Regions from separate parts of the Halomonas sp. SL18_1 genome, predicted to be linked through region 2. Evidence: riboswitches for the same ligand, from Rfam matches in the RefSeq annotation. Region 2 holds a riboswitch; the other holds the start of a gene.

Region 1 (14,873 bases), 2.4 Mb from region 2:
ACCACTCCCTCGTCGATGCCACGATGACACCAGACCGAAGCCACTGGTGTTCCCTGATACTGGCGCTAAGCTGAAAACATGAGGTGACGATCATTAACAATGAGTGAACCTTTTGATCCCCCGAACGACCCACCTGCGAACCCGCAAGGTTCATGAATCGAAGAACAAAGCCCCGGAGGTCACCATGAAAGCCATTTTCACCAAGGCTCGTCTCGCCGCTGCCGCCATTACCCTGGCCGCCAGCTCCCTAACGATATCCTCTGCTTCCGCCTATACGGTCTATCAACTTGAACCCGGTCTTTACGCCATCATCTGTCAGGATGGTCACATTTTCTCATACTCCGGCGGACCGGAAGGAATCGGTATCGTCGGCGAAGCCCTCTGCGAGGGCCATGGTGGCGTGGTCGGCGGCGGTGGAGGTGGCATCGACGTGCTTCCCGCCGACCGCCAGTTGGCCCGCAGCGTTGAAAGTTGCCAGCGCGGTCGTGGCGAGCAGGTCGAGCGCAACGTCATGAGGTGTGCGGACAAGGCAAGCCCTCGGCTGCTTCGTCAAGCCAGAGGCGGGGGCGGCGGAAAGGTCAACGTACAGGATATGGAAAGAGCCCGCGACTGATACCAAGCAGGCCGGTAGCCGTGTCATATAGCCAGTTCATGGCTGCCGGCTCCTTGCCCGCCAGGAAATACCGGAGATGCCCATGACATCCACGTTCAATGGATCCCGACTGGTTGCCGTCGCTGCCGCCCTGGCGGCCGTGATCCTGTTGGTCCCTGCCGCCTCTGCATATACCATCCACCAGCTGGGATCCCTACATTACGCCATCGTCTGCGAAGATGGCACCCAGTTCTCCATACACTCCAACCTGGATGGCGCGGTCACCAATGCACCACTGTTCTGCGCGGGACATGGAGGCATTGCGGGCGGCAACGACGAGGACGTCAATGTAGTCCGTGCCTCCAGGGAGATGACCCGCAACATGGAGGCCTGCCAGCGATCCGGCGGTGAGAGGGTGAGGCGCGACGTGATGCGCTGCCCGGCATCGGACAGCCTCTCCCGGCAGCGCAGCGCAAGCCCCCAACGCTCGGAATAAGAGGTTTGCCGGCCGCGTCATGGCCTTTCATCTCTTGCAAGGGAAATCTCGTCGGAACAGGGAGGTTACGGCGACATCCAGGGAAGCCCTCCGGCTGAGAACGGGCTGAAAAGAAGAACAATGCTTCACGCATCAAGGCGGTACCTACCATGACCCACCTGGCTCGCTTCTTGACGCCACTACTGCTGTTACCCTCCTTCATTGTTGGGGCGGCCCCTCTACCCGAGCTGCGGGGAGCTGCATCGCTGGTCGCCCCAGAGGCGCGGAGCTTCTACTTGCCGGGCGATGCGCTCGAGCTCAGGTTCACGGATGCCATCGCTCCACAGTGGCAGCCCATGATCCGACTGGAGCTCGACAGTATCGACGTTACCGAGATGGTGGAGTGGACCCACCGCCGCCTGCACTATCAGCCGGTCAGTGCCATGTCCGCCGGAAAGCATGAACTGCGCCTGATGTACTATGGCGATGACGGCTCGGTAGAGGAGTTTGGCTACTGGACCTTCGAGGTGCGTCAGACCGCCACCTTCAAGACCATCACCATCGAGGGTAATAGTGAAGTGACCGTCAACCAGCGTCTCGCCGAGCACCATATGTCGGGCCCTGACGACTTCAACGCCGACGGCTACAGTCAATGGTTCACCGAACTACAGTCCGAGCAGGTGCGTATCGAAGCCAGCGGCGAGCTGGCGTATGCCGATCGCCCCGAGCGGAGCATTACCGGTCGGCGCCTGGACATACCCCAGTTCTCCCTTCTCGCCGAAACCAAGCGAACCAGCGTAACCGCAGGCGACCAGCGCATGGGGCAGCAAAGCCTGGTGATGGACGGCTACCAGCAGCGCGGCCTTCAGGGGGAACTGTCACTGGACACCTTCGACACCACCTTCCAGCTGTTCGGCATGAGCGGGAACCGCGAGCTGGGCATCGACGATGGCCTGGGGCTCAACGACCCCGACAACCGCATCATCGGCGCCCGCTGGCAGAGCCAGTGGCAACCGGGAGACACCCATGAGGTGCAGCTTTCCGCCACTTACCTTTCCGGGGGCATCAGCCAGCCCGATGCCGGCAGTTGGAGCGCCACACCGCCAACCCGCGTCAACGACGGCCATGCCTGGAATGCCGTGCTGGATGGTTTCTTTCTGGAACGCAGGCTGAGGATGCGCTGGGAGCATGCCACCAGTCGCTACGACTTCGATGGGCGTGGTTTCGGCTTTGATCCCGTCATCGATTCTGCCTGGTCAGCCCTGGTATCCCTGGACCCGACCCCACCCGCTGGGAGACGCCACTCGACTGGCAAATTGGTGTCGAGGCGCAAAAGGTTGGCCCTTTCTATCGCAGCCTGGCCCACAGCAACCTTCCTGCCGATCTCTACCTGCGCCGATTTTTCGCTTCAGCCGACCGCGATAAATGGTACTGGGACGCCAGCCTTGCCGTTGAAGAGGACAACCTCGACAACTTCGCCGCCTACGCCACCACGCAAACACGCCGATGGCACATGCTGCTGGGCTATGACGAGTACGATCCTGCCCCGCCGGGCAGCCTGTTCGACCGGCTGGGACAACCCAGTATTTCCCTGTCACTGGACCGTGACGAGCATAAGGACAAGCGCACACCCAGCGGATTTCTCCCTAACGATACGCGCGTCCAGGGCATACAAGCTAGCGCTGCCTTCCGCCAGGACGACTGGCACTGGTCGGTCGATGTCGGCACGGAACGTTTCACGGACCACACCGGTTGGCAACCGGATAGCGACACCCACAACCTGGGGTGGCAGCTCGGCCTGGAGCTCTCCGAGGACTACCGGATCAATCTGGGCTGGCAGGGCAGCCAGACACGCTATCGGGTTGGCGGAGAGCGGATCGACCAGCAGATCGTCTCGCTGGGAGGCAACGCCCAGTTCATACCCGACCGGCTTTCGGGGGTTCTGAACCTGAGCCTCAACAGGAACAATGCCCAGGACGACCCCTTCTTTCCGCAGCGAGATGAATCCCTCTTCGTCAGCGGCCAACTGGACTGGCGCATCCGCCAACCCGAGCGCAACCGTGCCGGACTGCACCTATCCGTGAGTTACAGCGGCAACACCCTGCGTGACCGGCTATACGGTCAAGGTACCTCGAACCGGGACCAGGCCTGGCTGGAACTGCGAACCACGCTACCTACGGCCTATCCGGGAGGCATGCAATGAAAGTCCTTCGCCCATGTCTCCTGGTGCTGCTGATGTCACTGGCTCCTAATGCCTTGGCTCAGATCACCGCCCTGTGCGATGCCCGCTTTGCCTGCACCAGCAATCCGAGCGCCACCGTCGGCGTGGACAGTCGCATCAACCTGACCTGGCGGGGACAGGCACGCCCCCACACCCAGCTGACCCAGTCGCTGACGTCGAATCAGGGGTTTTCTCCTGGGCGATCCGGTCAGCGGACAGCGTCTTGGCGTATCCCCCACCCCGCTGGTTCAGCCCCTCGGGCCGGCGACGGATGAGCGCGATTTCGAGTTCCGCGTGACCGAGTCGCTTCGGGTGCCGGCGGCCATCAGCCAGCAGGCTGCCAGCCTGGGCGAACGACAAATCTTCTATGTTCGTCAGTTCGCCCTGGAGGGATCCGAGCCAATGACCGGGGTGCAGGTGGTCACCCTCCAGCAGGGCATTCCGGGTCGCAGCGGCCCCATCCCCGAGGACGCTGCCCCCTCGGCCACCGGCGTGACCATTCAGCGCGTCAGCCTCTTTTCGATCGCGGCAGCCTGACCGAGACCCTGCGGCCGGATGAGCCGCTCCAGGCGACTGCCCGCATACGCTATCAGGGGGCCGGCATCGTCAATGCCATCTGGGAGGTGGCAACGCCTGCCAGCACGCGCGGGCAACCTCTCTATGCCCCGCTGGCCCATGTCCGCCAGTACCTGGGAGGCGGTCGAGAGATGATACTGACCTCGCCCCCACTACCCAGCGATACCCCTGGCATACACCGGGTCAGGCTGCGTTTTCTCCCCCACCGAGATAGAGGGATTGCCCACGCTGAGCTATCGCGTCAGCGAGGGAGCTCTGCAGAGAGGGGCGGGTTCCCACCCTGAACGCCTTCCCCCGGAATCTGCCAATCCGCTGGATACGCAGACCCGATTTCGCTGGCACCCGGTAGTGGGTAGCCATGCCTATCAGCTTGAGTTCTACGACCGCTGGCCAAAGGCCATGGGAGTCGATGTATTCCCCGAGGGCCGTGCCGGAGACAGCCGATTCCAGCCGGTATACTTGGATCTCGCCCCCGTCACCGGCCAGGTCGTCGATGGCAGACGCAACTTGACCTCTCCGAGCCGATCCCTCCTCAGCCACCTGGAGCCCGACAAGCGCTACTACTGGCGGCTGATCGCCCTGGATGCGCAAGGCCGGGTGGTGGCCGCAAGCCCTCTCGAGGCCATTCTTCACGCCCCCTGACACCCCGAGGTTGCCATGGATGACCGCCCGGATAGTGAGCTGATCGCCGCCATCGCCGACCAGGACATGCCGGCTCTGAGCGAGTTTTACCGACGTCATCAGAAGCGCGTTTATCACTTCCTTCTGTCGAAATTGAACGACCCCTTCACGGCCAGCGACCTGCTCAATGACACCATGCTGGATGTCTGGCGCTCTGCCGGCCGTTTCGAGAAGCGGGCCAGAGTCACGACCTGGCTACTGGGCATCGCCAACCACAAGGTACTGGATCTTTGGCGCCAGCAGGGGCGTCGACGGACCACCGAGCTGGAAGAGACCATGATCGATGACTCCCCGGGGGCCGATATCGAAGCCCTGACCCTGGCTGCCCGGGACAGGCAGCGCCTGGCAAGGGGCATGGCCAGGTTGTCGCCCGAGCATAGGGAAATCCTTCATCTGGTCTTTTTCGAGGAACTCAACTACGAGGAGATCAGCCGGATCATCGATATCCCCGAGGGGACAGTGAAATCCCGCGTCTATCATGCCAAGAAGCTGATCAAGCAGCATCTGGCTAGCGCCGAAACGGGAGTGGAATGAAGGCCATGGACAGCCATGCCGGCAAATCGCCAACTCCGCTCCCGTATATCCGAGGCTGCTGGGCGTAACCTGCTCCATGTCACCTGTTGGGGATATCCCATTCACCAGGACGAGGGGGGGTGAGGTCAATTTTCCCTTTTGTTGGAACGCGTGGAGTTGTAGTCCTGGGCATCTACCGGATCATCCGTATAACCACCGCCCGGGCGGCCCCCCAGAACATTTCGCTCGAGCTCAACGGGGGCAACGGTTCCCGGCCGGATCGGGGATTATGCCCACCACCAATGCCGCCACCGCCCCCCTTGACGCCACCGTGATCGTCGCACAGTTCAGGATGAAGCAGTCCACCCTGAAGCGCGTAGATCCGAGTACCGTCAGCGCATTCCATATACAAGTCGGCCAAGTGCCTACGCTCCTTGTCGACCTCGACCGTCGGGGCGGCATGGGCACCCAGCGATGCCGCCAGAAGCCATCCAGCAGTCAGACAGGTAAAGGCGCCGCTTTTCATGGAAAGGAGTTTCATGATGTGATCCTCATTGTTTGTGGGTGGTACATGCCTTGAGTCGTCGCTTCCCGCGAAACGGTTCAAACCCGACGCAACCGACCACCCGACATTGAACGTCCCTTTCACTGCCAGCGACCTACTCAGTAACACCTTGCTGAACGTTGCGTGAAGTGGGCCAGGGCCAGGGTCTGGCCACCAACCACAAGGTATTCTGGGTCTGTGGTGTCACCACAGGCGCCCACAAGCCATCTAGCGGGAATGAAGGCCATGGACAGAAACACTGTCGAAGAAAAATTGCCCCTCTACGTGAATGGCCGCCTCTCCGACGAGGAGCGCCGCCAAGTGGAGCGGGCGCTGTCGGAAGACCCCGACTTGGCGAAGGAGGTCGAGTGGCTGGAGGCCCTGCAAATGAGCCTGCAGCAGACGAGCGACTCGCCTCCGGTATCACTCGGCTTGGCCCGACTGAAGAGGGACGTTCGCCGCGAGGCCGCTGCGAGCCAACCTACGGTTGCCGGCAGTCGACGCTACTGGAAACCCTTGGCCCTGACGGCCTGCCTGCTGCTGGCCGTCCAGACCGGCTTTCAGTTGAGCACGCCCTCGGGAAGCGACTGGGCTCCGCTCTCCGGTGATCCCCTCCATGAGGGGCCGCGCTTGCGGATCGCCTTTCACGATAGCGCCACCGCCGAACAGATCCGCGACAGCCTGGGCTCACGAGAGGCACGCATCATCGATGGTCCCGGTGCCCTGGGCCTCTATACCATTCTGCTGCCAACGCATAGCGATAGTGACACCCTGAAACAAGAACTCCAGGCGCTGCCCTTTGTCGAGGAGGTGAGCGAACCGTGAGCCACCCTGACAGCGCCGATTCGGCACACTCTTGGCTCAGTCCGGGTCCTGCAGCCTGGCTGATGGCAGGCGCCCTGCTGCTGATGGCCGGGGTTGCCCAGGGCCAGGATAGCAATCCCGAGCGCCGCGACATGGCACGTCCCCTGCTCGAGAACGTGGTGACCGAGACTCGCCAAGAGGCGTCCGACTCCGCGGTCAGCCGCCGAGCCGACCAGGAAACCGAACGGCGAGAGGCCGACCCGGAGCCCGCGATACGGCCGCCACCCGACCCCGTACCACCACCCCGGGAAACCCAGCCTGACCGCCCGCGAGTGGAGCGCGGCGGCAGCTTGGTGGGCCAGGGCCCTTCCACCCTGATACCCCCGCCCGGCCCTCCGTCGTGGACACGGAGCCGATGGCCGTTACCGGCCTGGTCCCGGCAAGCGAGAGTCTCGATTTCGAGCCTGGGGAGCTGGTTATGATCAGCCATGACATGCCCGGGGCCATGGCAGGGGCTCGCGAACTGGCGGGCTACCAGTTGCGAATCAAGAGCCGCCAGGCACTGGAACGGCTGGGGCTAGTGGTAAGTGTCTTCCGCCTGCCAGCCGGAGCGGACACCCTGATGCTGCTAGCAGAAATTCAGCGAGAGTTCCCAGACTTGCAACTGGACCTCAACCACCGCTATCGGCTGATGGCCGGCCCTCGGCAACGCTATGGGCAGGCGATGATCGGCCTGTCGACGGGAGCCACGGCTTGCCTTGCCAATGTCCGAGTCGGCCTGCTGGATACCGCCGTGAACCTCGCACATCCTGCCTTAGCGGGGCGCTCGATCGACATGACGCAACTCGCTGGCCCGACACCCGCACCCGGCGACCACGGCACGGCGATCGCTAGCCTCTGGGTCGGCGACCCGGACCAGGGATTTACGCCCATGATGCGGGAAGCCGCGATTTCCGTCGCCGCCGTCTTTCGCCAGCGGGGCAACGACATTGAGACCACCACCGACACCCTCGCCAGGGGAATGGACTGGCTTATGGGTCAGCAAGTTGACGCCATCAACCTTAGCCTGGGCGGGCGGGAAAACCGTATCCTCGACGAGATACTCCAGCGACTGCTCGCCGAGGACATTCTGCTGGTGGCGGCCGCCGGCAACCTCGGCCCGGAAGGTCCCGCCGTTTACCCGGCGGCCTTTCCGGGCGTGGTCGCGGCCACCGCCGTGGATGCGAACGGACGCCCTTACCGGCGCGCCAACCACGGCGCCTATATCGACTTTTCCGCCCCCGGCGTGGACATCTGGGTGGCCTCTGCGAACGGCACCGCCTACCGATCCGGCACCTCCCTTGCGACCCCCTTCGTGCTTGCCTCGCTGCTGGCCGCACAGCAACTGGGCGACAACTGGCTGGAACATGCACGTGAATCGGCAATCGATCTCGGCCCTCCAGGAAAGGACACCCGATACGGCTGGGGCCTGATACGCTGGCCAAGCGAATGCGGATGACTCAGGTGATGCACTGCCAGTTCAAGACGCTGTGGCATCCAGCATGTGCGCCATCTGGCGCTTGAGCTGCACGCTGTAGAAACGACTCAGCGCGGCATCACGGCGTCATGGAAGGCGCGTTCCTTCGCCACGGTCTCGCGGAAGCATTCGGCCATGCGGCTGAAAGCGGCGTCATCGAGCGCCTCCGCTTCCTCGTCCAGGCGGCGGCGCAGCCAGGCCACGAAGTCCTGAAAGGCGGGGTTGTCGTGCAGGTCGATCCACTCCCCCACCAGCGGGTGCAGCCCCTCGGCTCGGGTGACCCGCAGCGCCCACTCCAGGTAGATCCACTCGGTGACCACCAGGGCGGCCAGTATCTCCGCGTAGTCGCCGGTGCGGCCGGTCTCGCGCAGCAGCGCCTGGAAGTCCCGGGTCTCGGGCAGGTGGTCCGGCGCCTCGCGCTGGGACTCGGGCACCTCGAAGGCCTCGAAGGTGCGCTGGAAGGTGTTGTTCTCGTCGCTGGTCAGCATGCCCATGAACTGTCCCAGCACCACCCGGTCCGACATGCTCGGCGCGCGGCCGATGGCGAAGCCGATCAGGGCGGTGAAGGGGTCGACGAAGCCGTAGTCCTGCACCATATAGGCGGCAAAATCGTCACCGGAAAGGCGCCCCTCGGCCATCGCATCGAAGAGCGGGTGGTTCACGGTGGCGGACCAGTCGGGCTCGCTGAGCTCGCGCAGCCAGTCGGTGATTCGCGGCGCTGCCTGTTGCGCCGCCCAGGCATTCCAGTCGGAGCGTGTCGTCACAGGGCATCTCCCTTGAGGGTGGTTCGAATCTCGCCCCCGGACGCCGCCAGGCGACCAGCAGGCTGACCAGCGTGGAGGCGACCAGCGCGCCGAGGAAAGGCGCCAGGGTCGGGATGCTGTCCGGAAAGGTGGCGGCGAGCACGCCGGCGGAGAGGCTGCCCAGGCTGATCCAGCCAGGCACGATCGCGCCTAGTCAGGCCCGCCACGCCGCCGGCTACCGCCGCCAGCGGCGACATGCGCCGCCACAGGCCCAGCAGCACCGGCAGCAGGATGGCCGCACACAGCAGGTCGGCGATCAGGAAGAGACGCAGCACCGAGAAGCCCTGCAGGGCCACCCACACCACCGGCAGCATCAGCGCCACCGTGGCCAGCCGCGCCGCCCGCACCGAGAGCCCGCGCCGGCCGGAGCTGGCCACCGCCATGGAGGCGATGGCGTTCTGCAGGGTATCGACGCTGGAGGCCACCAGGGTGACCGCCAGCACCAGGGCCGGAACACCCAGCCAGGCCGGCGCGGCGGAGAGCAGCGCGAAGAAGGGAATCGGCGGCTCACCCAAGGGGAGCGCATGCATGGCCGCCAGCATACCCAGGCCGCCGATAGCCATCACCACCAGCAGGGTGCTTGCCCCGCCCAGCAGGGCCCCGCGGGCCAGGGCGCGGTCATCCTCGGCCGCCCACACCCGCTGCCAGTAGCCCTGGTGGAAGAGGTTGGCCGCGGTGACGGCGATCACCAGGGTCAGCGCCACGGAGAGCGCGTTACCGGTAGGAATGGTTGGCATCACCGCCCCGGCGGGCATGGGCGGCAGCCACCACCAGGCCACACCGCCCACCACCAGCAGCAAGGCCAGCAGCAGCCAGGCCTGCCAGCGGTCGGTGGCAAGGCTCGCCCGCAGCCCGCCCAGGGTGGTGTAGACCAGGGTGACCACTGCCACCCCGAGGATCACCAGCGCCGGGGACACGTCCGAGAGCAGCGCGGCGATGGCACCGATGGCGGTGAGCTCGGCGGCCAGGAAGATCGCCATGTAGGCCACCGAGACGAAGGAGACCCATCGCCGCACTCCGGCACCGTAGCAGGACTCGGCGAATTCGCCGATACTGCGCCCTTTCGGCAGATGGCGGCGGATCGCCGGGCCGTAGAGCCCCAGCACCAGGAACGGCAACGACGAGCCGATGGCGTAGCCGGCCAGCGCCACCGGCCCCACGAAGGCGCCGATCTCCGGCGGCGCGAAGAGGATCCAGGCCCCCATGCTGGAGGCCAGGAACGACAGCCCGATGGCCTGGGCGCCCTGGGAGTTGCGGGCGGTGACGTAGTCATCGAGCAGGCCGTCGGCCCGGCGGGCCCGCAGGCCCAGGAATGCAAAGCACAAGAGCGCCGCGCCGAGCACGGCAGACGTCAGGTAGGGCATGTCGCGCTTCCTCCGCCGGTATGAACCGGATCAGGTTCCAGGGTCGGCGCTTGGCCCTCTCAGCCCCCAGTGCCGAAGCAGCTGGCGGGACTCCCCTGGCGACAGAATATTCGTGGATTGAGCCCGGTCTATGCCGGAACGTCATCATCGACCCTCAGATGCCGACTGTAAAGCCGTCGTGGCCTTCCATCGGCAGGCGCGAATGCTCATACTGGCGGCCGATGCCCGCCGTCCTGCCCCGACACGAGACACGCCCATGCCCTACCGTGAAGCCAAGGAACACGCCACCTGCCGCCTGCACGCCATCTTTGCCGACCCCTACAGCGCCTTCGAGAATCCGGTCATCGAGCGGCTACTGCATCTGCGGGTCGCCATCCAAGCGCTGGTGCTGGCCCCCATGACGAACGGCAACTTGACGCTGCGAGTCATTCACGGCTGGGAAAACGGCGGCTTCGAGCCCGCCGACCTGAAGCACAGCGATCACCCCATCGGCTCGCTCGGCGACATGCAGCAGGTGGCCGAGCGCTATCGGCAGGCCTTTCAGGCCCAGCAGCCGCTGCCCTACGATGCCGCCTCCCTGCTGGCCGCCCCGCTGGATGAGGCCATCGCACGGGCCGAAGCCGGCGGCCAGTCCCTGGACGAGGAGACCCGCACCATCCCCGCCCGCTGGCCCGCCTTTCCCCAAGGGCTGTACCTCTACACCTTCTTCAAGGTCTACCACCGCCTCATCTATGGCGAGGACGACACCTACCGCTCCATCCACTGCGAGACCCCGGACGGCCCGCGCGAGATCCACGAGTTCCATCTGGAAGAGGGCGAATTCGCCGTGGTTGCGCCCGTCGAGGGAGAAAGCGGCGCGACCGTGCTGGTGCTGCACGAAAGCCAGCTGGCGCCGGCGCTACAGCTGCTCAAGGAAGCGATCGCCAAGGCCTGATCACCCGCACTACCGCTCCCGCGGCACTCGGCCCATCAGGTAGAACTCGTCGTTGGGCGGGGTGCCGGCCAGGGTGACCAGGCGGTTGGACATGCCGAAGAAGGCGGCAATGGCGCCGATGTCCCAGATGTCGTCGAGGGTGAACCCCGCGTCGATCAGGCGGGTCTGCCAGTCATCGGTCAGCTCGCCCACCTCCAGCCCGCTATGAAAGGCAAAATCGAGCATCAGCCGGTGGCGCTCGCTCAGGCCCGCGACCCGATGATTGATGGCCACCTGGTCGGCCAGCAGCGGGTCCTTGCTGTAGATCCGCACCAGGGCGCCATGGGCCACCACGCAGTAGAGGCAGCGATTCTGGGCGCTGGTGGCCACCACGATCATCTCCTTCTCGGCCTTGGTCAGGGTGTCGGATTCCCGCTCCATCAGCGCATCGTGGTAGGCGAAGAAGGCGCGGAACTCCGCCGGCCGGTGGGCCAGCATGAGAAAGACGTTGGGCACGAATCCCGCCTTCTCCTGCACCGCCAGCATGGCGTCGCGGATGTCCTCGGGCAGGTCGTCGATGGATTCGGGTATCGGAAAGCGGCTGATGGGGGCGGTCATGGTGGCTCCTGACTGGACGATTGTTCTTGGAAACTTCCAGTTAACGTCAACGTCACCATGCTGTCCATACGATTTCCGTCTCAGGCGTACCCGAAAGGCATGGCGGCCAGCCTGACCGTTGGCGGCCACCGCAGGGGACCTGCGGCCTCCATCCGTCGAAGCGTCGAACCGCCGGCAGAGCCGGCCTCCCACAGAAAGACTGCCACGGAAGTCATGGACCGAAACGCACGCGGCCCCGCCTCTTGCGAGGCGGGGCCGCGATGCCACCGAGCGGCAGGATCAGCTCAGCGAGATGGTGCTGTTGATGCCGCTGGAGACGTTCTCCGGCTCGAACCAGCGGGCCGTGACGGTCTTGGTCTGGGTCCAGAAGGCGATGGCCTGCTTGCCGTTGGGGCCCAGGTCGCCCAGCTTCGAGCCCCGCGAGCCGGTGAAACTGAAGTAGGCCACCGGCACCGGGATCGGCACGTTGATGCCCACCTGGCCCACGTCGATGTCGGTCTCGAAGCGACGCGCCACCCAGCCGGAGTTGGTGAAGATGGAGGTGCCGTTGCCGTTGGGGTTGGCGTTGATGAACTCGATCGCCTCGTCCAGGGTGTCGACGGTCACCACGCAGAGCACCGGGCCGAAGATCTCCTCGCGATAGATGGTCATCTCCGGCTTGACGTCGGCAAAGACGGTGGGCCCGACGAAGTTGCCGTGCTCGTAGCCCGACACCTCATAGCCGCGGCCGTCCACCAGCAGCTTGGCGCCCTCCTGCTCGCCGGCGTCGATCAGGCGCACTACGCGGTCGCGGGCGGCCGGCGAGACCAGCGGCCCCAGGTCGGCGTCGCGCTGGGTGCCAGGGCCCACCTTCATGTTGCGGGCACCGTCGACGATATCGTCGAGCCACGCCTTGGCCTCGCCCACCAGCACCACCACGGAGTTGGCCATGCAGCGCTGGCCGGCGGCACCGAAGGCGGAGCCCAGCAGGTTGTTGATCGCCTGGCTGCGGTTGGCGTCGGGCATGACCACGCAGTGGTTCTTGGCGCCCATCATCGACTGCATGCGCTTGCCGGCGGCGGCGGCACGGTTGTAGAGCAGCGTGCCAACGTGGCTAGAGCCGATGAACGACAGCGCCTTGATATCGGTGTGATCGGCGATCTGGTTGGCCACGTCCGGGCCGCCGTGCACCACGTTGAGCACCCCGGCGGGAATGCCCGCCTCGTGGGCCAGCTCGACCAAGCGCATGGTGGAGCTCGGATCCTGCTCGGAGGGCTTCAGCACGAAGGTGTTGCCGGTGGCGATGGCCAGCGGGAACATGAAGCAGGGCAGCATGATCGGGAAGTTGAAGGCGGTGATGCCGGCGCCCACGCCCAGCGGCTGATTGAGGGTATAGACGTCCACCTCGCTGGCGGCGTTCTCGGCCAGCTCGCCCAGCTGCAGGGAGGTGATCGAGCAGGCGTGCTCTACCACTTCCAGGCCGCGGCCCACCTCGCCCTCGGCGTCGGGCAGGGTCTTGCCGTGCTCCTCGGTGATCAGCGCGGCCAGCTCGGCGGTGTTCTCGCGAATCAGCGCCTGCAGCTTGAGCATGATGCGCATGCGTTTGCCCAGCGGCACCTTGCGCCACTCCTTGAAGGCCGCCTTGGCACTGGCAACGGCCTGCTCCACTTCATCTGCCGTGCAAAACGGCACCCGCGCCACCACTTCCTGGGTCGCCGGGTTGACCACGTCGCGCCACTCCTGGCTCTGGGACTGGACGGGCTGGCCGTCGATGTACATGGGGATTTCGCGAACGGACATGGTGTCGTGCTCCTCTGTGGTTGGCGTGTCGGCTGTCTGGCGATGAATTGGCATTGTGGTAGTGGTCGCACCGACATTAGACTTTATGTGTATAAAAACACGAAGTACGGTGCCAACGAGTCTAGCCACTCGCCGGATACCGTGACAACGGGCACGCGGGCACATTGTTTGTGCAATAATGCACAGCCAACCGCTTCGGGAGGCACCATGCTCGACTGGCAAGATATCCAGATCTTCCTGGAGGTAGCGCGCAGCCAGCGCCTCACCGATGCCGCCCGGCGCCTGGGGGTGGATCACTCCACCCTGTCAAGGCGCACCCGCCGCTTCGAGCAGCGGCTCAACACCCAGCTGTTCGAACGCAGCACCCACGGCTACCACCTCACCGAGGCCGGCCAGCAGCTGCTCGCCCACGCCGAGGAGATGGCTCGCCACGCCTTCGAGGCCGGGGAGAGCCTCACCGACAAGAACCATCAGGTCAGCGGCCAGATCCGTCTCGGCGTGACCGAGGGCTTCGGCACCTGGGTCATCGCCCCCTTGCTCTCGGCCTTCTGCCGCCGCCACCCCGGCATCACCCTGGACCTGCTGGCCCTGCCCCGGGTGGTCAACCTCAGCCGCCATGAGGCGGACCTAGCCATCACCGTGGAGCGCCCGGCGAGCCCGGGACTGGTGATCTCGCGGCTGTGCGACTACCGGCTACGGCTCTACGGCAGCCACGACTACCTGGCCCGCCAGGGCATTCCCGACACCCTGGCCGGGCTGGGCGAGCATCGCCTGATCGGCTACGTGGACGACCTGATCTTCAGCGAGCAGCTCAGCTATCTGGAGCCGCTGCTCGACCCCGCCGTGGTGGGCCATCCCGGCCCCCACTTCTCGATCCGCAGCACCAGCGTCACCACCCAGCACGCCGCCGCCCTTCATGGCGCCGGCCTGGCGGTGCTGCCCTGCTTCATGGCCGAGCCCACGGCGGGACTCGCGCCGGTGCTGAGCGATGAGGTCGCCATCACCCGCCAGTTCTGGATCACCTCGCGCCAGGAGCAGCGCCGCCTGGCCCGGGTGCGGCTGCTGTGGGACTTCCTGCGCGAAGCGCTGGAGGCCAACCGTGCCTTCCTGATGGGCGAGGCGCGGGAGCTTCGCCTTCCCGAAGACTGAACGCCAATCGCCAGACACGGCGGACCGCTACGCCGGCTGATGATAAAGATTCGCTATCAGCACGGTCGGCAATCTCGTTTTGTGCTAATGGACACATCCCGCGTAGGTTGAGGGTTACAGGACGCAAAGCCGCAACCGTGGGCAGTTGATGACCATAGGTTGATAAGGCTCATTGCTACCCCAAACCGCCATCGACTATACAGAGGTGGCAGCTACACCAACGCAGCCATGAGTGGAGAGCGATATGGGTGATCAGCAGAACATTGGCAAGTGCCCGGTCATGCACGGCGGCAACACCGCCTCGGGCCATTCGAACATGGACTGG
Region 2 (14,873 bases):
CTCGCCGCCCTGGCGGTGCTCTACAGCGTGGCCTTCTCCGTGCTGTTCATCAGCGTGCCGCGGCTGGATATGGCGCGCAATGCCCCGGTGATGAACGTCGAGCCGGTGGCCTCGCTGGCGCTGGGCTACCTGGTGCTGGGGCAGATGCTCTCGGCCGTGCAGCTGCTGGGCGGCGCTATCGTACTGGGCGGCATCGTGGTGCTGAGCCTGTCGCGACAGGGCTGAGCGACTTGAGTCTTGCACGGGGACGGTCCCTGTACCAAAATGGGGGCTGCGTAGGGAAACACCGTTTCCTAATTGGAGGTAGACCATGAAAACCGTTGCCGTTACATCGATTTCCGCGCTGCTGCTGGCGGGTGCTTTCGCTACCACCGCCCAGGCCCAGCAGCCCCTCTACCCCAACCCTACGTTGGGGGCGATGCGATGTTCTGGGAAATCAATCCCGACGGTGCGCCCAGTCGCGACAGCGTTGGCCTGCGCCTGCGCGGCGGCGCCCAGTTCAATGAGTTCTTCGCCGTGGAAGGCCACCTGGGCACCGGCGGGTCGGATGGCCCTGTCGAACTCGACTACCTGGTGGGCGCCTATGCCAAGGGCATCGTGCCGATCTCCCAAGAGTTTCGGCTCTACGGCCTGGCCGGGGTGACCGAGGTGGACTTCGACGTGGATCGTGAGAGCGACTTCTCCTACGGGGCCGGGGCGGAGTTCGACGTGGCGCCTAACCTGGCAGTCGGCGCTGACTATATGCGCTACCTGGACAAGTCTGACGGCACCTTCGATGCCGCCAGCGTGGGTGTGCGCTTCCGGTTCTGAAGCGACTCCCCGCGCTTCGCCTGCGCCCTCGACGCCCTCGGTGTCGGGGGCGCTTTGCGTCGGTCTTGCGCTATTTTGGTGCGCTCTCGAGGTGCGCTGCCTCTCCATAAGGCAGCGACATCGGCGCACTGGCCCGCTCGGCGTGGCCTGTCGCCCAGCCGCAGGTTGGCATGCTACCTGCAAGGTCATAGGGTGATTCTTCTCCACGAAGGTGATGCCATGCCGACCGACACCCTGTCCGCCGCTTTGCCAGACGCCGCCAGCCGCAAGGCGCCTGTCCGGGACGCCCTGACGCCGCGGCTGCTGTTTACCGACCTGGACGGGTCGCTGCTGGGCCCGCGTAGCCGCGACGGGGCCCTGGCGCACCCTTGGCTTGCCCGCCTCAAGCAGCACGGGGTGCCGGTGATTCCCGTGACCTGCAGGACGCGCCACGAGCTGGCGCCGCTGCGCCTGTCCCTGGGGCTCGCCGATACGCCCTTTATCGCCGAGAACGGTGCCGTGGTCGGGCTGCCGCCGGCCTGGTGCCATGCGCGGCTGGAGCGATCTCCCGGCCCAGACGGGGTCTCGGTCAAGACCCTGGGGGTGGATATCGCCTTCATTCGCAAGCGGCTCTCGGTCTGGCGCAAGCGCCTGGGAGCGGAGTTCACCCTGACCAGCGAGATCGCCCTGGCGCGGCTGATGGAGGTGGCCGAGGTCGATGAGGCCGAAGCGCGTCTGGCGCGCATGCGCGAGGGCAGCGAGCCGCTACTGTGGCACGGCGATGACGCCCAGCTCGAAGCCTTGCGAGAGGGGCTGGCGGGGGATGGCCTCAGCCTGCTGCGCGGCGAGCGCTTCTGGTATGTCACCGGCCAGGTCGACAAGGGATGCGCCGTGGAGTGGCTGCTGGGGCGCTTCACGGCCCTGCGGGGCCGCCGCCCGCAGACGCTGGGGCTCGGGGATGGGCCCAACGATGTCGGCATGCTCGAAGCAATGGATCAGGCGGTGGTGATCCGCAGCCGCCACGGGCTTGCCGTCGAGCCGGCCCATCCGGCCCTCTATCGGACCGCGGCCATGGGGCCTGCCGGCTGGGCCGAGGGAGTGGCCCACTGGTGGGGGCGAACCGACAGCCGGCTGATGCCGAGGGCGGCTCGCGCCGCCTAGGAGCCTGTCGGATTTGACCGATCGTCGCGAGGAACACGGATTTCGAGACAAGTTTATCGATCTGATGAGGCGAATAGCGCGCTATTTAACGATTCAGATCGAATGAAATTGGCCGAAAGCCCGGGTTTCGTAGCAGGTCAGCGTTAAGTCCGACAGGCTCCTAGCTCTCAGGCCACTGGCCGTTCTCCCTCCACTGCCGGAGGCTGGCCGGCAGCCGGGTGAGCTCCGGGCCCTCCAATACCGCGACTTGGAGCCGCTGGGCGCGGCGCAGGTGGGATTCGCGCCGCTCGGCGCTGCCCAGGGCGGCGTCGGTCAGCAGTACCCGGGTGGCGCCGAGTTCGTCGCCGTGTTCGGCCAGCTCGTAGAGGCGATGCAGCACCGCGGCATCGTCATCGGGTCGCTCAAGGCACTCGAGGATCAGCGTTCGGTTGTGGTGCACGGCCAGACAGTGGAACACCGTGGGTTCGTCGTTGTGGCGTCCGCTGAGGTCGATCACATGGGCCTCGGCGCAGACTCGCGCCAGCCCGGCCTCCCGAGCGCACAGCCAGGCGTATTCGCCGAGCCAGCCGCCCGACAGGTAGTGGGCCGCGGCCGGAGTGGTCACGCTCAGTGCCCGGGGTTGCTCCTGTGACCAGTCGATCAGTCCCGCTTCGCCGAGCTGCTGCAGGGCGTCGGTTTCGGGAAAGAGTGGCGTGTGGGTCAGCAGGTGTGAGGTGTCGTGCTCTCCCGCCGATGGGCTTGCCGTTGCCAGTAGCGCCTTGAGTTCGCCGAGCAGCGGCGCGATGCGCGGCGCCTGATGGGCCAGGAAACGGGTCAGGGGCCGCCGGGCCGCCACGGCTTGCTGCCACTCGGCCCCGTCCGAAGCGGCGCGGATGCGCTTTCGTCCGTGGACCTGCAGGATGTGGTCGGCCGTCAGTACCGCGCTGATCGGCAGATGCCGGAGGGAGCCGGGATCGAGCGACGGGCCGAGGCGGTGGATGACGTTGCGTTCGGGGTCGAGATGGAGGCAGTCGGCGCCGCAGAGGCGCATGGCTTGCTGGAACAGCAGTGCCGTGAGGCGGTCGCCGCCGGCCAGGTCGCAGGTGACCTCAAGGGGCGGGACGTCGCGCTGCTGAGCGGCCAGCTCCCGGGCCAGCGCCAGGGCCAGCTCGGCGGTGCGCTGCGGGTCGCCCTGGGCAGGCCCTCGTGCAGCCGGATCTCGTGGGCCTCGGGCAACTCGTGCTGAAGCAGGATGCGCAGCCGCTCGGCGGCCTGCTGCCCGCGTTGGCAGGCCACCAGCACGATCCGCTCGGGTCGCAGCTGCAGCAGCGGGATCAGGGTGCGCTCGGGATGCTCGTTGACCAGCGCGATGTGCAGGTGGGGCATGGCCTGGTTCCTTCTACGGCGGCGACCAACCCGGGCGAGGGGGCGCCTTCATGAGGACAGGCTATCTCAGGCAGACCGTCTGTCGCCATTGCAGCAAAAAAAACGCCGGCCCGAGGGCCGGCGCTGTCGAGAGACTTTTGCCTGTCTACACCTCCTTGTACAGCTCGGCGCCCTCCTGGCGGAACTTCTCCGCCTGCTCCTCCATGCCCTTCATCACCGCTTCCTGGTCGCCGTTAAGCCCTTTCTCGGCGGCGTAGTCGCGCACCTCCTGGCTGATCTTCATGGAGCAGAACTTGGGGCCGCACATGGAGCAGAAGTGGGCCACCTTGGCCGAGTCCTTGGGCAGGGTCTCGTCGTGGTACTCCCGGGCGGTGTCCGGGTCGAGGCCCAGGCTGAACTGATCCTCCCAGCGGAACTCGAAGCGCGCCTTGGAGAGCGCGTTGTCACGCCTTTGCGCTGCAGGATGCCCCTTGGCGAGATCCGCCGCGTGGGCGGCGATCTTGTAGGTGATGATGCCGGTCTTGACGTCGTCCTTGTTGGGCAGGCCCAGGTGCTCCTTGGGCGTGACGTAGCAGAGCATGGCGCAGCCGTACCAGCCGATCATCGCCGCGCCGATGCCGGAGGTGATGTGGTCATACCCCGGGGCGATATCGGTGACCAGCGGGCCGAGGGTATAGAAGGGCGCCTCGTCGCAGTATTCGAGCTGCTTGTCCATGTTCTCCTTCACGAGATGCATGGGCACGTGACCGGGGCCTTCGATCATCACCTGGACGTCGTGCTTCCAGGCGATGTGGGTCAGCTCGCCGAGGGTCTTGAGCTCGGCCATCTGCGCCTCGTCGTTGGCGTCGGCCACCGAGCCGGGGCGCAGGCCGTCGCCCAGGGAGAAGGCCACGTCGTAGCGCTTGCAGATCTCGCAGATCTCCTCGAAGTGGGTGTAGAGGAAGCTCTCCTGGTGGTGATAGAGGCACCACTTGGCCATGATCGAGCCGCCGCGGGAGACGATGCCGGTGACACGCTTGGCGGTGAGCGGCACATAGCGCAGCAGTACGCCGGCGTGGATGGTGAAGTAGTCCACGCCCTGCTCGGCCTGCTCGATCAGGGTGTCGCGGAACACCTCCCAGGTGAGGTCCTCGGCCACGCCCTTGACCTTCTCCAGGGCCTGGTAGATCGGCACCGTGCCGATGGGCACCGGGGCGTTGCGGATGATCCACTCCCGGGTCTCGTGGATGTTCTGGCCGGTGGAGAGATCCATGATGGTGTCCGAGCCCCAGCGGATGCCCCAGGTCATCTTGTCGACCTCCTCCTCGATGGAGGAGGTCACCGCCGAGTTGCCCAGGTTGCCGTTGATCTTCACCAGGAAGTTGCGGCCGATGATCATCGGCTCGGACTCCGGGTGGTTGATATTGCAGGGGATGATCGCCCGGCCGGCGGCCACCTCGGCGCGCACGAATTCTGGGGTGATCTCTTCCGGCAGGCGGGCGCCGAAGCCCTGGCCGGGATGTTGGTGGCCCAGAATCCGCTCGACCTCCTCGGTGCCCAGCGCTTGCCGACGCTGATTTTCCCTGATGGCGATAAATTCCATCTCCGGGGTGATGATCCCCTGGCGAGCGTAGTGCAGCTGGGTGACGTTCTTGCCTGCCTTCGCGCGTCTTGGCGTACGGGTCAGGTCGAAGCGCAGCGGGGCCAGCGTCGGGTCGTTGGCGCGGCGCTTTCCGTACTCGGAGGTGGGGCCGTCGAGGAACTCGGTGTCGCCGCGCTCCTCGATCCAGGCGCGACGCAGTTCGGGTAGGCCGCGGCGCAGGTCATTGCTGACCTCGGGGTCGGTGTAGGGGCCGGAGGTGTCGTAGACCAGCAGCGGCGGGTTCTCCTCGTCGGACCCGGAGGTCTTGGTCGGGGAGAGCGCGATCTCGCGGAAGGGCACGCGGATATCGGGGCGTGAGCCCTCGACGTAGATCTTGCGCGAGCCGGGCAGCGGCTGGATGGCGGCCTCGTCGACCTGGGCGGTCTCGGCGAGGAAGTGGGCGGTCTTGCTCATTGGATGTTCTCCCTTGGGAGTTGTCGTCAGGGAGGACAGCTGGGAGGACAGGGGCAGGGGGCGGCACCTGGGCCCCGCTGCATGTCGCTTGATCCCTACGCTGGTCCTAGCCAGTTCAGGTTCAACGGGATCCATGCTTGCCAGCGCATGATCTCAGCCGTTTTCAACGGCACCCCGTCAAGCGTGGTGGTCGATTGCTCAGGGTTATCGCAGATAGCTCCATCGCTTGGGGCTGATCCGGCAACAAGCCTGAGAGGAGGCGCTGTGAATACCTCCCTGTACGCTACCGACGCCATCCATGGCGTAGGACCTCCTCTCTAGCTTGTCCCCGGCGCCCTTCGCTGTCGCCAACTGCGACAGCCTTGGAACTATTGCTTAGGCAAGTTACATCTTGCCTACCGCGTCTGGCGTGACCAGCACCAGAGCGGGTCTTTCTGTGGGGCCAGACCGTCAGTCGCTGCGATCCAGCCCCATCTGCCAGAAGTCGATCTCGAGGCGCGTGGCATCGCGGAAGATGCGGGTCAGCTCAGCGAAGCGCGCCGGCGTGACGTCGGCCAGGCGGCTGTCGAGCCATTCGCGCTCGGCGCGCATGGCGGCCTGGAACTCCTGGCTCTCGTACATGGCGATCCAGGCGTCATAGGGGTTGGCCTCGCCGCGAACGGTGTCGGGCCGGCCATTCAGCCAATTGGCGATCTCGCCGTAGCCCACCAGGCAGGGGGCCAGGGCCACGTGCAGGTCGAGCAGGTCGCCGCGGTTGCCGGTGTCCAGCACGTAGCGGGTATAGGCCAGGGTCGCCCGGGCCTCGGGGAGCTCGGCGAGCTCTTCCTCCGTGATGCCCCAGTCGCGGCAGTAGCTCACATGCAGGCCCAGCTCCAGGTCGACGATCGCCTTGAGCCCCTCGTGAGCCTGGCGCAAATCGGAAAGCGTCGGGCTCTTGTAGGCGGCCAGGGCGTAGGCCCGGGCGAAGTGGATCAGGAAGAGGTAGTCCTGCTTCAGGTAGTGGCGAAAGGCGTCTTCGGACAGGGTGCCGGCGCCCAGGGAGCGCACGAAGTCGTGTTCGATGTAGGCACGCCAGTCGTCGTGGATGGCGTCGGTCAGGTCGTCGAAGCGATAGCCCATGGGCGTCTCCGCTGGTCGGTGACGACCCGGTGAGAGCGCAGCGAAGCGGGTGGGGAAGGCGAGGATCGGGGAGGGCGTCGCGGGACACCCAAACGGACCACGGCCTGATTCCCTACGCCGGTTCATGCCGCCTTCCATGTCAAGGAAGGGCTCACCCGGATCAGGTTCCACGGGATCGGCGCTCGGCGTCTCGACACCCTTCGCCATCTCAGCCGGATCTCACCGGCACCCCGTCAAGCGTGAACGCCAGTCTAGCAGGACGGGCCGGGCTTGCCAGCCCCTGTATAGGTCATTTTGCGGAAATATTTTTCATTTCCTGTTTCGCCACAGCCAGCGCATGTCGATACCGAAGGAGGCCGTTAGCGCCGCCAGTGCCGTGGCCGCCAGCCAGCTGGTGGCCTGTGTACCCAGGAGCGGCAGCAGGCCCAGCATCAGCGCCACCACCTGCCAGACGCAGACCGCCTTGCGTCGCAGGCTCTCGGGCAGTTCGGCGCCGAGCCAGGGCCAGCGCCAGCCTGCCGCCACGAACCCATAGCGCATGGCGCCGATCGCTAGCACCCAGGGGCCGACCTTGCCCAGGGAGAGCAGCGCCAGGCACAGCACCAGAATGAAGAAGGCGTCCAATTCCATGTCGAAACGGGCGCCGAAGGCGCTGGCGCTGCCGGTGCGGCGTGCCACCCAGCCATCGGCGCCGTCCAGCAGCAGGGCCAGCAGCGCCAGGCCGGCCAGCGGCCAGGGATGACGGGCCAGCAGCGCCGGGTCCACCAGGGCGCCGGCCAGCAGCGCCACCAGGGCGGCACGGGTCAGCGTGACCCGGTTGGCCCAGCCCAGCCCCCGCCGGCCCGGCCAGGCGCAGAGCACCATGCCGGCCATGGCCAGGTAGACGCCCGTCGCCGTGGTGGGTACCCAGGCACTGGCCTGCAGGCCCAGCGCCAGCAGCGAGCCCAGCACCAGCACGGCGGCGAGGCCCGCCAGGAGCTCGGCCAGCGTGGAAAGGCGGCCAGTCGTGGGGCGTGATGGGTCGCTATGCTGACGAGAGTGAAGCGACATGCGCGGCACCCAGGCTGTCGGTTGACGAAAAACAATTGATGCAATTATTTTTATATGTACCACTATTGTAAAAGAAAGTCGCTACCAATGGAGCCAAAGCGCATCAGCCGTTGTCATGATCAAGGAGGCGTGACGCACAGGCTCCTAGGGAGTATTGCAGAGGAGAGGCCATGCGCGAGTCCACCGCCACCGCCTACTGGGTGTTGTCACCCGGCCACGGGACGCTGCGAGAGGAGCCGTTGCCGCCTCCGGGCAGCGGCGAGGTGAGGGTGCGTGCCCTCTACGGCGGGATCAGTCGCGGTACCGAGGCGCTGGTCTTCCAGGGCCAGGTGCCAGTCAGCGAGTACGCGCGGATGCGTGCGCCCTTTCAGGTCGGCGACTTCCCGGGCCCGGTGAAGTACGGCTACGTCAGCGTCGGCCGGGTCGAGGCGGGCGACGCCGACCTGGTCGACCGCCAGGTGTTCTGCCTGCACCCCCATCAGGACCGCTACGTGGTGCCGCGCGATGCCGTGGTGCCGCTGCCCGAGGGGCTGCCGGCCCCCCGGGCGGTGCTCGCCGCCAACATGGAGACCGCCCTCAACGGCTGCTGGGATGCTGCGCCGCGCCTCGGTGATCGCATCGCCGTGATCGGCGCCGGTGTGGTCGGCGTGCTGGTGGCCTGGCTCTGTGCGGCCATACCCGGCACCCGCGTGCAGCTGGTGGATGTGGCACCGCAGCGGGCCGACCTGGCCGAGGGGCTGGACCTCGACTTCCGCCTCCCCGAGCGCGCCGAGGCCGATAACGACCTCGTCATCCACGCCAGCGGCAATCCCGAGGGGCTGCGCCTGGCGCTGAGGCTGGCCGGCCTCGAGGCGCGGGTGGTGGAGATGAGCTGGTTCGGGAGCCTTGAAGCGACGCTGCCGCTGGGCGAGGCCTTCCACTCCCGGCGACTCAAGCTGATCAGCAGCCAGGTGGGGCGGCTGCCCAGCGAACGCACGCCGCGCTGGGATCACCGCCGACGGTTGACGCTGGCCCTGGGGCTGCTGCGCGACCCGCGCCTCGATGCCCTGATCAGCGGCGAGAGCGACTTTCACGCCTTGCCCGCCTTGATGCCCCGCCTGGCGGCCGGCGGCGGCGAGGTGCTCTGCCATCGGCTGCGCTACCGGCAGTCCGCTGGGCAACACGATGACCCTTCGACCGGAGATTCGCCATGTACAGCCTGACCGTGCGTGACCACGTCATGATCGCCCACAGCTTTCGGGGGAGGTCTTCGGGCCCGCCCAGCGACTCCATGGCGCCACCTACGTGGTGGATGTCACCTTTCAGCGCCGCGAGCTGGATGACGATGACCTGGTGGTGGACATTGGCCTGGCCGGGGCCGCGTTGAAGGAGGTGCTGGACGACTACCGCTTTCATAACCTCGACGAGTGGGAGGCCTTTCAGGGCCGCAATACCACCACCGAGTTCATGGCCCGGGTGATCTTCGAGCGACTGGCCGAGGCCATCCAGGCGGGACAGCTCGGTGACGCCGCCCAGGAGCTTCTCGCCATGCGCGTGACCCTGCATGAATCCCATATCGCCTGGGCCAGCTACGAGGCCGAGCTATGAGTCCAGGCGTGGCGACTGCGGCTGCCGAGCTGACGCTGATCGTCGCCGGCGACCCCGGCCAGCTCACCGGCGGCTATGTCTATGACGCCCGGATCGTGGCGGCCCTGCGCGAACGGGGCTGGCGGGTCGAGGTGGTGGGGCTGGAGGGGCGTTTTCCCGAGGCCGACGCCCGGGCCAGGGCGAGCATGGCGGAGGCGCTGGCGGCGCTGCCCGATGGCGCCCGGGTGGTGATCGACGGCCTGGCCCTGGGCGGGCTGCCCGAGGCCGTCGCCCCCCACGCCGACCGGCTCTGCCTGATCGCGCTGGTCCACCATCCCCTGGCCGAGGAGACCGGTCTGGATGACGCCACCCGGGAGCGCCTGCGCCACAGCGAGACCCGCGCGCTGGCGCTGGTGCGCCAGGTGATTGCCACCAGCGCCTATACCGCCCGCGGCCTGGCGCACTACGGGGTGCCCGCTTCTCGGGTCGCGGTGGTCGAGCCCGGCGTGATGCGCGCCCCCCTGGCGGCGGGCAGCCGTGAGCCGGCGCCGCCGGGCCGCTCCCCGCGGCTGCTCTGCGTGGCGACCCTGACGCCGCGCAAGGGCCACGATCTGCTGGTCGAGGCGCTGGCCTCCCTGGCGAGCCATGACTGGCGCTGCGACTGCATCGGCAGCCTGACCCGCGATCCCGCCCATGCCTCCCGGGTCGCCGAGCGGATTCGCCACCACCGGCTGGAAGATCGGCTGCGGCTGCTGGGCGAGCAGGGGGCCGAGGCGCTAGAGGCGGCTTACCGCCAGGCGGACCTCTTCGTGCTGGCCTCCTACTATGAGGGCTACGGCATGGTGGTGACCGAGGCGCTGGCCCGAGGCCTGCCGGTGATCACCACCACCGGCGGTGCCCTGGCCGACACCCTGCCGGCCGAGGCGGGACTGGCGGTGTCGCCCGGCGACAGCCGGGCGCTGGCCGCGGCGCTGGCGCGCTGGTTCGAGGCGCCGGCGCTGCGGGCCCGGCTGAGAGGCGGTGCCCGGGATGCCCGTCAGCGCCTGGGTGACTGGCACGCCGCCGGTGACGCCTTCGCTGAGGCGCTGCCCGAGCCGGCGGAGCTCGCGCCATGAATGCCCCTGCCGCACAGGGCCGCTTCAGCGCCGACTGGCTCGCCCAGCGTGAGGCGCTGGACGCGTGCTCGCGCAGCCAGCGGCTGACGGGGCTCGCCGTCGAGTGGCTTGCCTCGCGCCCGGCGCCCTTTGATCTGGTCGACCTGGGCAGCGGCACCGGCAGCAACCCGCGCTTCCTGGCGCCGCGCCTGCCCGGCCCCCAGCGCTGGCGGCTGGTGGATCACGACCCGGCGCTGCTGGCCCGCGCCCGGCGGGCCCGACTACACGACGCCGCCGGCCGACGGGTGACGCTGCAGACCCGCTGCTGCAGCCTGGCGCCCTTCGATGCGACGCTGCTCGACGGGGCGGCGCTGATCACCGCCTCGGCGCTGTTCGACCTGGTGTCGCGCCCCTGGTGCAAGACGCTGATCGATGCCGCGTCCCGGCGCGGTCAGGCGCTGCTGTTGACCCTCAGCGTGGACGGCGACTGGGGCTTTCTCGATGCCCGCGGCGAACGCTGCGACGATGACGAGGACACCGAGGTGCGGGCCCTGTTTCAGGCCCACCAGCGTCGCGACAAGGGGCTGGGCGCCGCCCTGGGCGGCGAGGCGCCGGCGCTACTGGTCCAGTGGCTGGCCGCCGCCGGCTACCGGGTCCAGGATGCCGCCACCCCCTGGGTGCTGGCGGCGGGCAGCGAGGCGGCGCGCAACCTGGGGCTGGCGCTGGTGGACGGCTGGGCCGGGGCGGCCCTGGAGCAGGCCCCGGATCGCCGGCCCCGGCTGGCCCAGTGGCAGGCGCGGCGGCGCGGTGCGCTGGCGGCCGGTGAGCTCGGCCTGCGCGTGGGGCACCGTGATCTCTTCGCCTGGCCCGGCGGGAATGGCGCTTGGGGTGGGGCATGAAGCGCCGCCTGCTGGCACGCCTGTGGCGGCCGCTGGCCAGCCTGCTGCTGCTGGCGGCGCTGGCCCTGTGGCTGGACCCCCGCGCGGTGATCGCCGAGGTCGAGCGGCTCTCGCCGGGCTGGGCCCTGCTGGCCCTGGCGCTGACCCTGCCCCAGGTGGCGCTGTCCGCCTGGCGTTGGCGCTTCACCGCCCGCCTGCTGGCGGTGCCCTTGGACTGGGGGCGGGCCCTGCGCGACTACTACCTGGCAATGTTTCTCAATCAGGTGCTCCCCGGCGGGGTGATGGGCGACGCCGCCCGAGCCTGGCGCCACTCCCGCGCCAGCGGTCGGCAGGGGGGCGCCTGGCGAGCGGTGATCATCGAGCGAGCCTCGGGGCAGCTGGCGGTGCTGCTGCTGACCCTGCTGGTGGTCACGCTCTCGCCGCTGTGGCACGGCGTCATGGCCGACGCGGCGGCCTGGGCTGCCGGGGCGCCGCCCTGGCGGCTGGCCGCCTGGCTGCTGCCGACGGCCGCGGTGGGGCTGGTCGTCGGGCTGCTGGCCTGGCGCCTGCTGCGCCATCCGCCGCGGGCGCTGGTCGGCCTGGGCGGCGATCTCTATCGCAGCCTGCTGGCGGTCTCGGCGTGGCCGCGACAGCTGGCCGGCTCGCTGCTGGTGGTGCTCAGTTACGCGCTGGTGTTCGTCTGCGCGGCCCGGGCCATCGGGGTGTCGCTGCCGACGACGACCCTGTTGGCGCTGGTGCCGCCGGTGCTGCTGGCCATGCTGATCCCGCTGTCGGTGGCCGGCTGGGGCGTGCGTGAAAGCGCCGCGGCGCTGGTCTGGGCGCTGGTCGGGCTGCCGGCGGCCCAGGGCGTGGCGGTGTCGCTGGCCTACGGCGCCCTGGTGCTGCTGGCCAGCCTGCCGGGCGGGCTCTGCGTGCTGGCCGAGATGCTGCGCCGGCGACGCCCCGCACCGGGCGGAGGTTCAGGCCCCGGTGAGCCGCAGATCGAAGAGGGTGTCGTCACCGCAGCGGAAGGTACGCGCCTGGGGGCGCCGGGCCTCGTCGAGGGTGGCGATCGGCGCCAGCGTCAGGCCCGGGCGGCCGGAGCCGATCAGCAGCGGCGCCACCAGCAGGTGCAGCCGGTCGAGCACCCCGGCCTCGAGAAAGCGCGACACCGTGACCCCGCCACCCTCGACCAGCACCCGCCTCAGACCGTGCTCGGCCAGGGCGTCCAGCACCGCGGCGGGCGAGAAGCCGTCGCCCGCCAGGGGCAGGGTCAGGCGCGTGACGTGAGGGCCCGGGGCGCCGGCGCGGCGGCCTCGGGGCCCAGCAGGTGCAAGGTCGGGGCATCGGCGTCGCACAGCAGGCGAGCGGTCGCCGGCACCCGGCCGCGGGGGTCGAGGATCACCCTGACCGGCGAGCGACCGGGCACGTGGCGCACGGTGAGCAGCGGGTCGTCGGCGATGACGGTGCCGGCGCCCACCACCACGGCGTCGAGCAGAGCGCGCAGGCGGTGCAGGTGGGTGCGGCTCGCCAGGCCGTTGATGTAGTGGGAGTGGCCGCTCTGGGTGGCGATGCGGCCATCCAGGCTCTGGCCCAGCTGGGCCACGGCCAGCCGCCCGCGGTGGGCCGCCAGCGGCACCAGGCAGTCGAGCAGTTCGCGGGCCGCCTCGCTGACGGCGCCCCGGGCGTGCCAGGCCCCCTGGGCATCGAGCCACAGCGGGGCGGCTTCCGACGGCGGCTCGCTCTCGCACCGCCGGCACAGCCACTGCCAGGCCGCGTCGCACGCCAGGGGTTCGGGCGTCGCTTCGCTCATGGGGCCTCCGGGTCGGATTCAGCGTTTCATCATGCGTCGTCCGCCATGGCGGCACAAGGCACGCAAGGAGATCGTCATGCATCAGGTTGAACGCGCCATCTTCGATATTCGCCGTGGCCTGCCGGTCCTGCTGGTGGCCGGTGAGGAGCGCGTGCTGGTCCAGGCGCTGGAGGGGGCCGGCAACGACGTGCCGGCGCGCCTCGCCGAGCGGGCCGGCATGCCGCCGGCGCTGGTGCTCAGCCAGCATCGGCTGGCGCTGCTGGGCGTCGAGGCGCGGGGGCGCCGGCACGGCTGGCACTGCCGCCCGGCCTCGACGAAATGCACCTGGCGGCGCTGGCGGTCGGCGCCGAAACGCTGCAGGGGCCACAGCGACGGGCGTGGCGCGAGCGGCTGGAGCCCGCGGCGCTGGCGGACCGCGGGGCCCTGGCGCTGATGCGCCGGGCGCTGCTGATTCCCTCGGCGCTGGTGGCCCGGGTCAGCGAGGCGCAGCGCACGGCGGTCGAGGCGGCGCTGGCCAGCGGTGAGCTGCTGGCGGTGGAAGCCGAGGCCGCCGAGCGCTGCCTGGAGGGGACCGGCGGCATGCTCAAACGGGTCAGCGAGGCGCATATTCCCCTGGCCGACGCCTTCGATACCCGCTTCATCCTGTTTCGCGAACCCGACGGGCTGCGCGAGCACCTGGCGGTGGTGATCGGCGCGCCGGAAGCCGGCAGCGCGCCGGTGCCGCTGCGGCTGCATTCGGCCTGTCTCACCGGCGACCTGTTCGCCAGCCTGCGCTGCGACTGCGGCGAACAGCTGCGCAATGCCGTGGCCGAAATCGAAGCCCTGGGCGGCGGCGTGCTGCTCTATCTGGCCCAGGAGGGGCGCGGCATTGGCCTGGCCAACAAGCTGCGCGCCTATACCCTGCAGGACAACGGCCTGGATACCGTGGATGCCGACCACACCCTGGGCTTCGGCGAGGATGAGCGCCGCTACGGGGTGGCGGTGGACATGCTCGGTTCGCTCGGCATTCGTCGGGTGCAGCTGCTGACCAACAACCCGGGCAAAGTGACGGCCCTGGCCGACGGCGGCATCGAGGTGGTGGCCCGCCAGGCCCTCTACGGCAGCCTCAACGACCACAACCGACGCTACCTCAGCGCCAAGGCGGAGCGCGCCGGCCACCTGCTCGACGAGGTGCTCGAGCGCGGAGGCGGGCGCTCCTAGGAAGCTAAAGCGTCTCCTAATATTAGAAAATTTCGCCTGTAGGAACGCCCGGTTCCCGTCGCGACTGGCGCCGGTAGGCGCCCTGGCGGAGGCATTCGGGGCTATCACCAGCGCCGACAACACCGCCGGGAGGCTGTCGCCTCCAGTCGCGATCTAAAGGTTCTCCTACATTAGAGAGACTCGCCTGTAGGAGCGCCGGTTCCCGTCGCGACTGGCGCCGATAGGCGCCCTGGCGGAGGCATTCGGGGCTATCACCAGCGCCGACAACACCGCCGGGAGGCTGTCGCCTCCAGTCGCGATCTAAAGATTCTCCTACATTAGAGAGATTCGCCTGTAGGAGCGCCCGGTTCCCGTCGCGACTGGCGCCGGTAGGCGCCCTGGCGGAGGCGGTGGCGTTCGGGGCTATCACCAGCGCCGACAACACCGCCGACAACACTGCCGGGAGGCTGTCGCCTCCAGTCGCGATCTAAAGAGGCTCCTACATTAGAAAAATTCGCCTGTAGGAGCGCCCGGTTCCCGTCGCGACTGGCGCCGGTAGGCGCCCTGGCGGAGGGCGAAGCGTTATTTGCTATTTTCAACGCCGGGGACCCCCGCCCAGAGAGGGCATGGCCCGGACCTCGCGCAGGACCCGACTGATGCGCTCGGCGTAGTGGTCGACCAGGCGCGCGCCCAGCTCGGCGCTGCCCAGGCGTGCATCGCCCACCACCCCCTCCGGGTGCAGGTCCTCGGCCAGCCAGGCGAAGGCCGCTTCCCCCTCCGGGCCCAGCAGCTGGTGCTCCTCCGCCATGGCCTGGCCCCGGGAG

The links. A riboswitch is a leader RNA that binds a small molecule or an ion and turns the genes downstream of it on or off. The one in region 2 is predicted to bind thiamine pyrophosphate.
Region 1: another riboswitch for thiamine pyrophosphate. It lies ahead of ACSJDS_RS19510 (sodium:solute symporter family transporter); the one in region 2 lies ahead of tenA (thiaminase II).

Annotation. Positions count from the first base shown of each region.
Region 1 is NZ_JBVTRK010000001.1:3,823,460-3,838,332, forward strand. It holds gene ACSJDS_RS19460 (hypothetical protein) at 185-613, shown strand; gene ACSJDS_RS19465 (hypothetical protein) at 696-1,088, shown strand; gene ACSJDS_RS19470 (hypothetical protein) at 1,238-3,013, shown strand; gene ACSJDS_RS19475 (hypothetical protein) at 3,583-3,825, shown strand; gene ACSJDS_RS19480 (hypothetical protein) at 4,324-4,506, shown strand; gene ACSJDS_RS19485 (sigma-70 family RNA polymerase sigma factor) at 4,522-5,079, shown strand; gene ACSJDS_RS19490 (hypothetical protein) at 5,348-5,638, shown strand; gene ACSJDS_RS19495 (anti-sigma factor family protein) at 5,849-6,427, shown strand; gene ACSJDS_RS19500 (S8 family serine peptidase) at 6,885-7,904, shown strand; gene ACSJDS_RS19505 (TenA family protein) at 7,991-8,686, opposite strand; partial or broken gene ACSJDS_RS19510 (sodium:solute symporter family transporter) at 8,733-10,089, opposite strand; TPP riboswitch at 10,079-10,196, opposite strand; gene ACSJDS_RS19515 (hypothetical protein) at 10,346-11,023, shown strand; gene ACSJDS_RS19520 (peroxidase-related enzyme) at 11,033-11,620, opposite strand; gene ACSJDS_RS19525 (CoA-acylating methylmalonate-semialdehyde dehydrogenase) at 11,900-13,399, opposite strand; gene ACSJDS_RS19530 (LysR family transcriptional regulator) at 13,607-14,548, shown strand; gene katG (catalase/peroxidase HPI) at 14,793-14,873, shown strand, end outside.
Region 2 is NZ_JBVTRK010000001.1:1,445,913-1,460,785, forward strand. It holds gene ACSJDS_RS07295 (EamA family transporter) at 1-225, shown strand, start outside; gene ACSJDS_RS07300 (outer membrane beta-barrel protein) at 424-810, shown strand; gene ACSJDS_RS07305 (HAD-IIB family hydrolase) at 1,030-1,950, shown strand; gene ACSJDS_RS07310 (Card1-like endonuclease domain-containing protein) at 2,111-2,980, opposite strand; gene ACSJDS_RS07315 (hypothetical protein) at 2,863-3,315, opposite strand; gene thiC (phosphomethylpyrimidine synthase ThiC) at 3,461-5,350, opposite strand; TPP riboswitch at 5,426-5,537, opposite strand; gene tenA (thiaminase II) at 5,801-6,469, opposite strand; TPP riboswitch at 6,561-6,712, opposite strand; gene ACSJDS_RS07330 (CDP-alcohol phosphatidyltransferase family protein) at 6,779-7,519, opposite strand; gene ACSJDS_RS07335 (zinc-dependent alcohol dehydrogenase) at 7,690-8,721, shown strand; gene ACSJDS_RS07340 (6-pyruvoyl trahydropterin synthase family protein) at 8,804-9,106, shown strand; gene ACSJDS_RS07345 (glycosyltransferase family 4 protein) at 9,115-10,200, shown strand; gene ACSJDS_RS07350 (hypothetical protein) at 10,197-11,078, shown strand; partial or broken gene ACSJDS_RS07355 (lysylphosphatidylglycerol synthase transmembrane domain-containing protein) at 11,075-11,959, shown strand; gene ACSJDS_RS07360 (RibD family protein) at 12,038-12,415, opposite strand; gene ACSJDS_RS07365 (RibD family protein) at 12,331-12,870, opposite strand; gene ACSJDS_RS07370 (hypothetical protein) at 12,947-13,303, shown strand; gene ACSJDS_RS07375 (GTP cyclohydrolase II) at 13,189-14,070, shown strand; gene ACSJDS_RS07380 (creatininase family protein) at 14,645-14,873, opposite strand, start outside.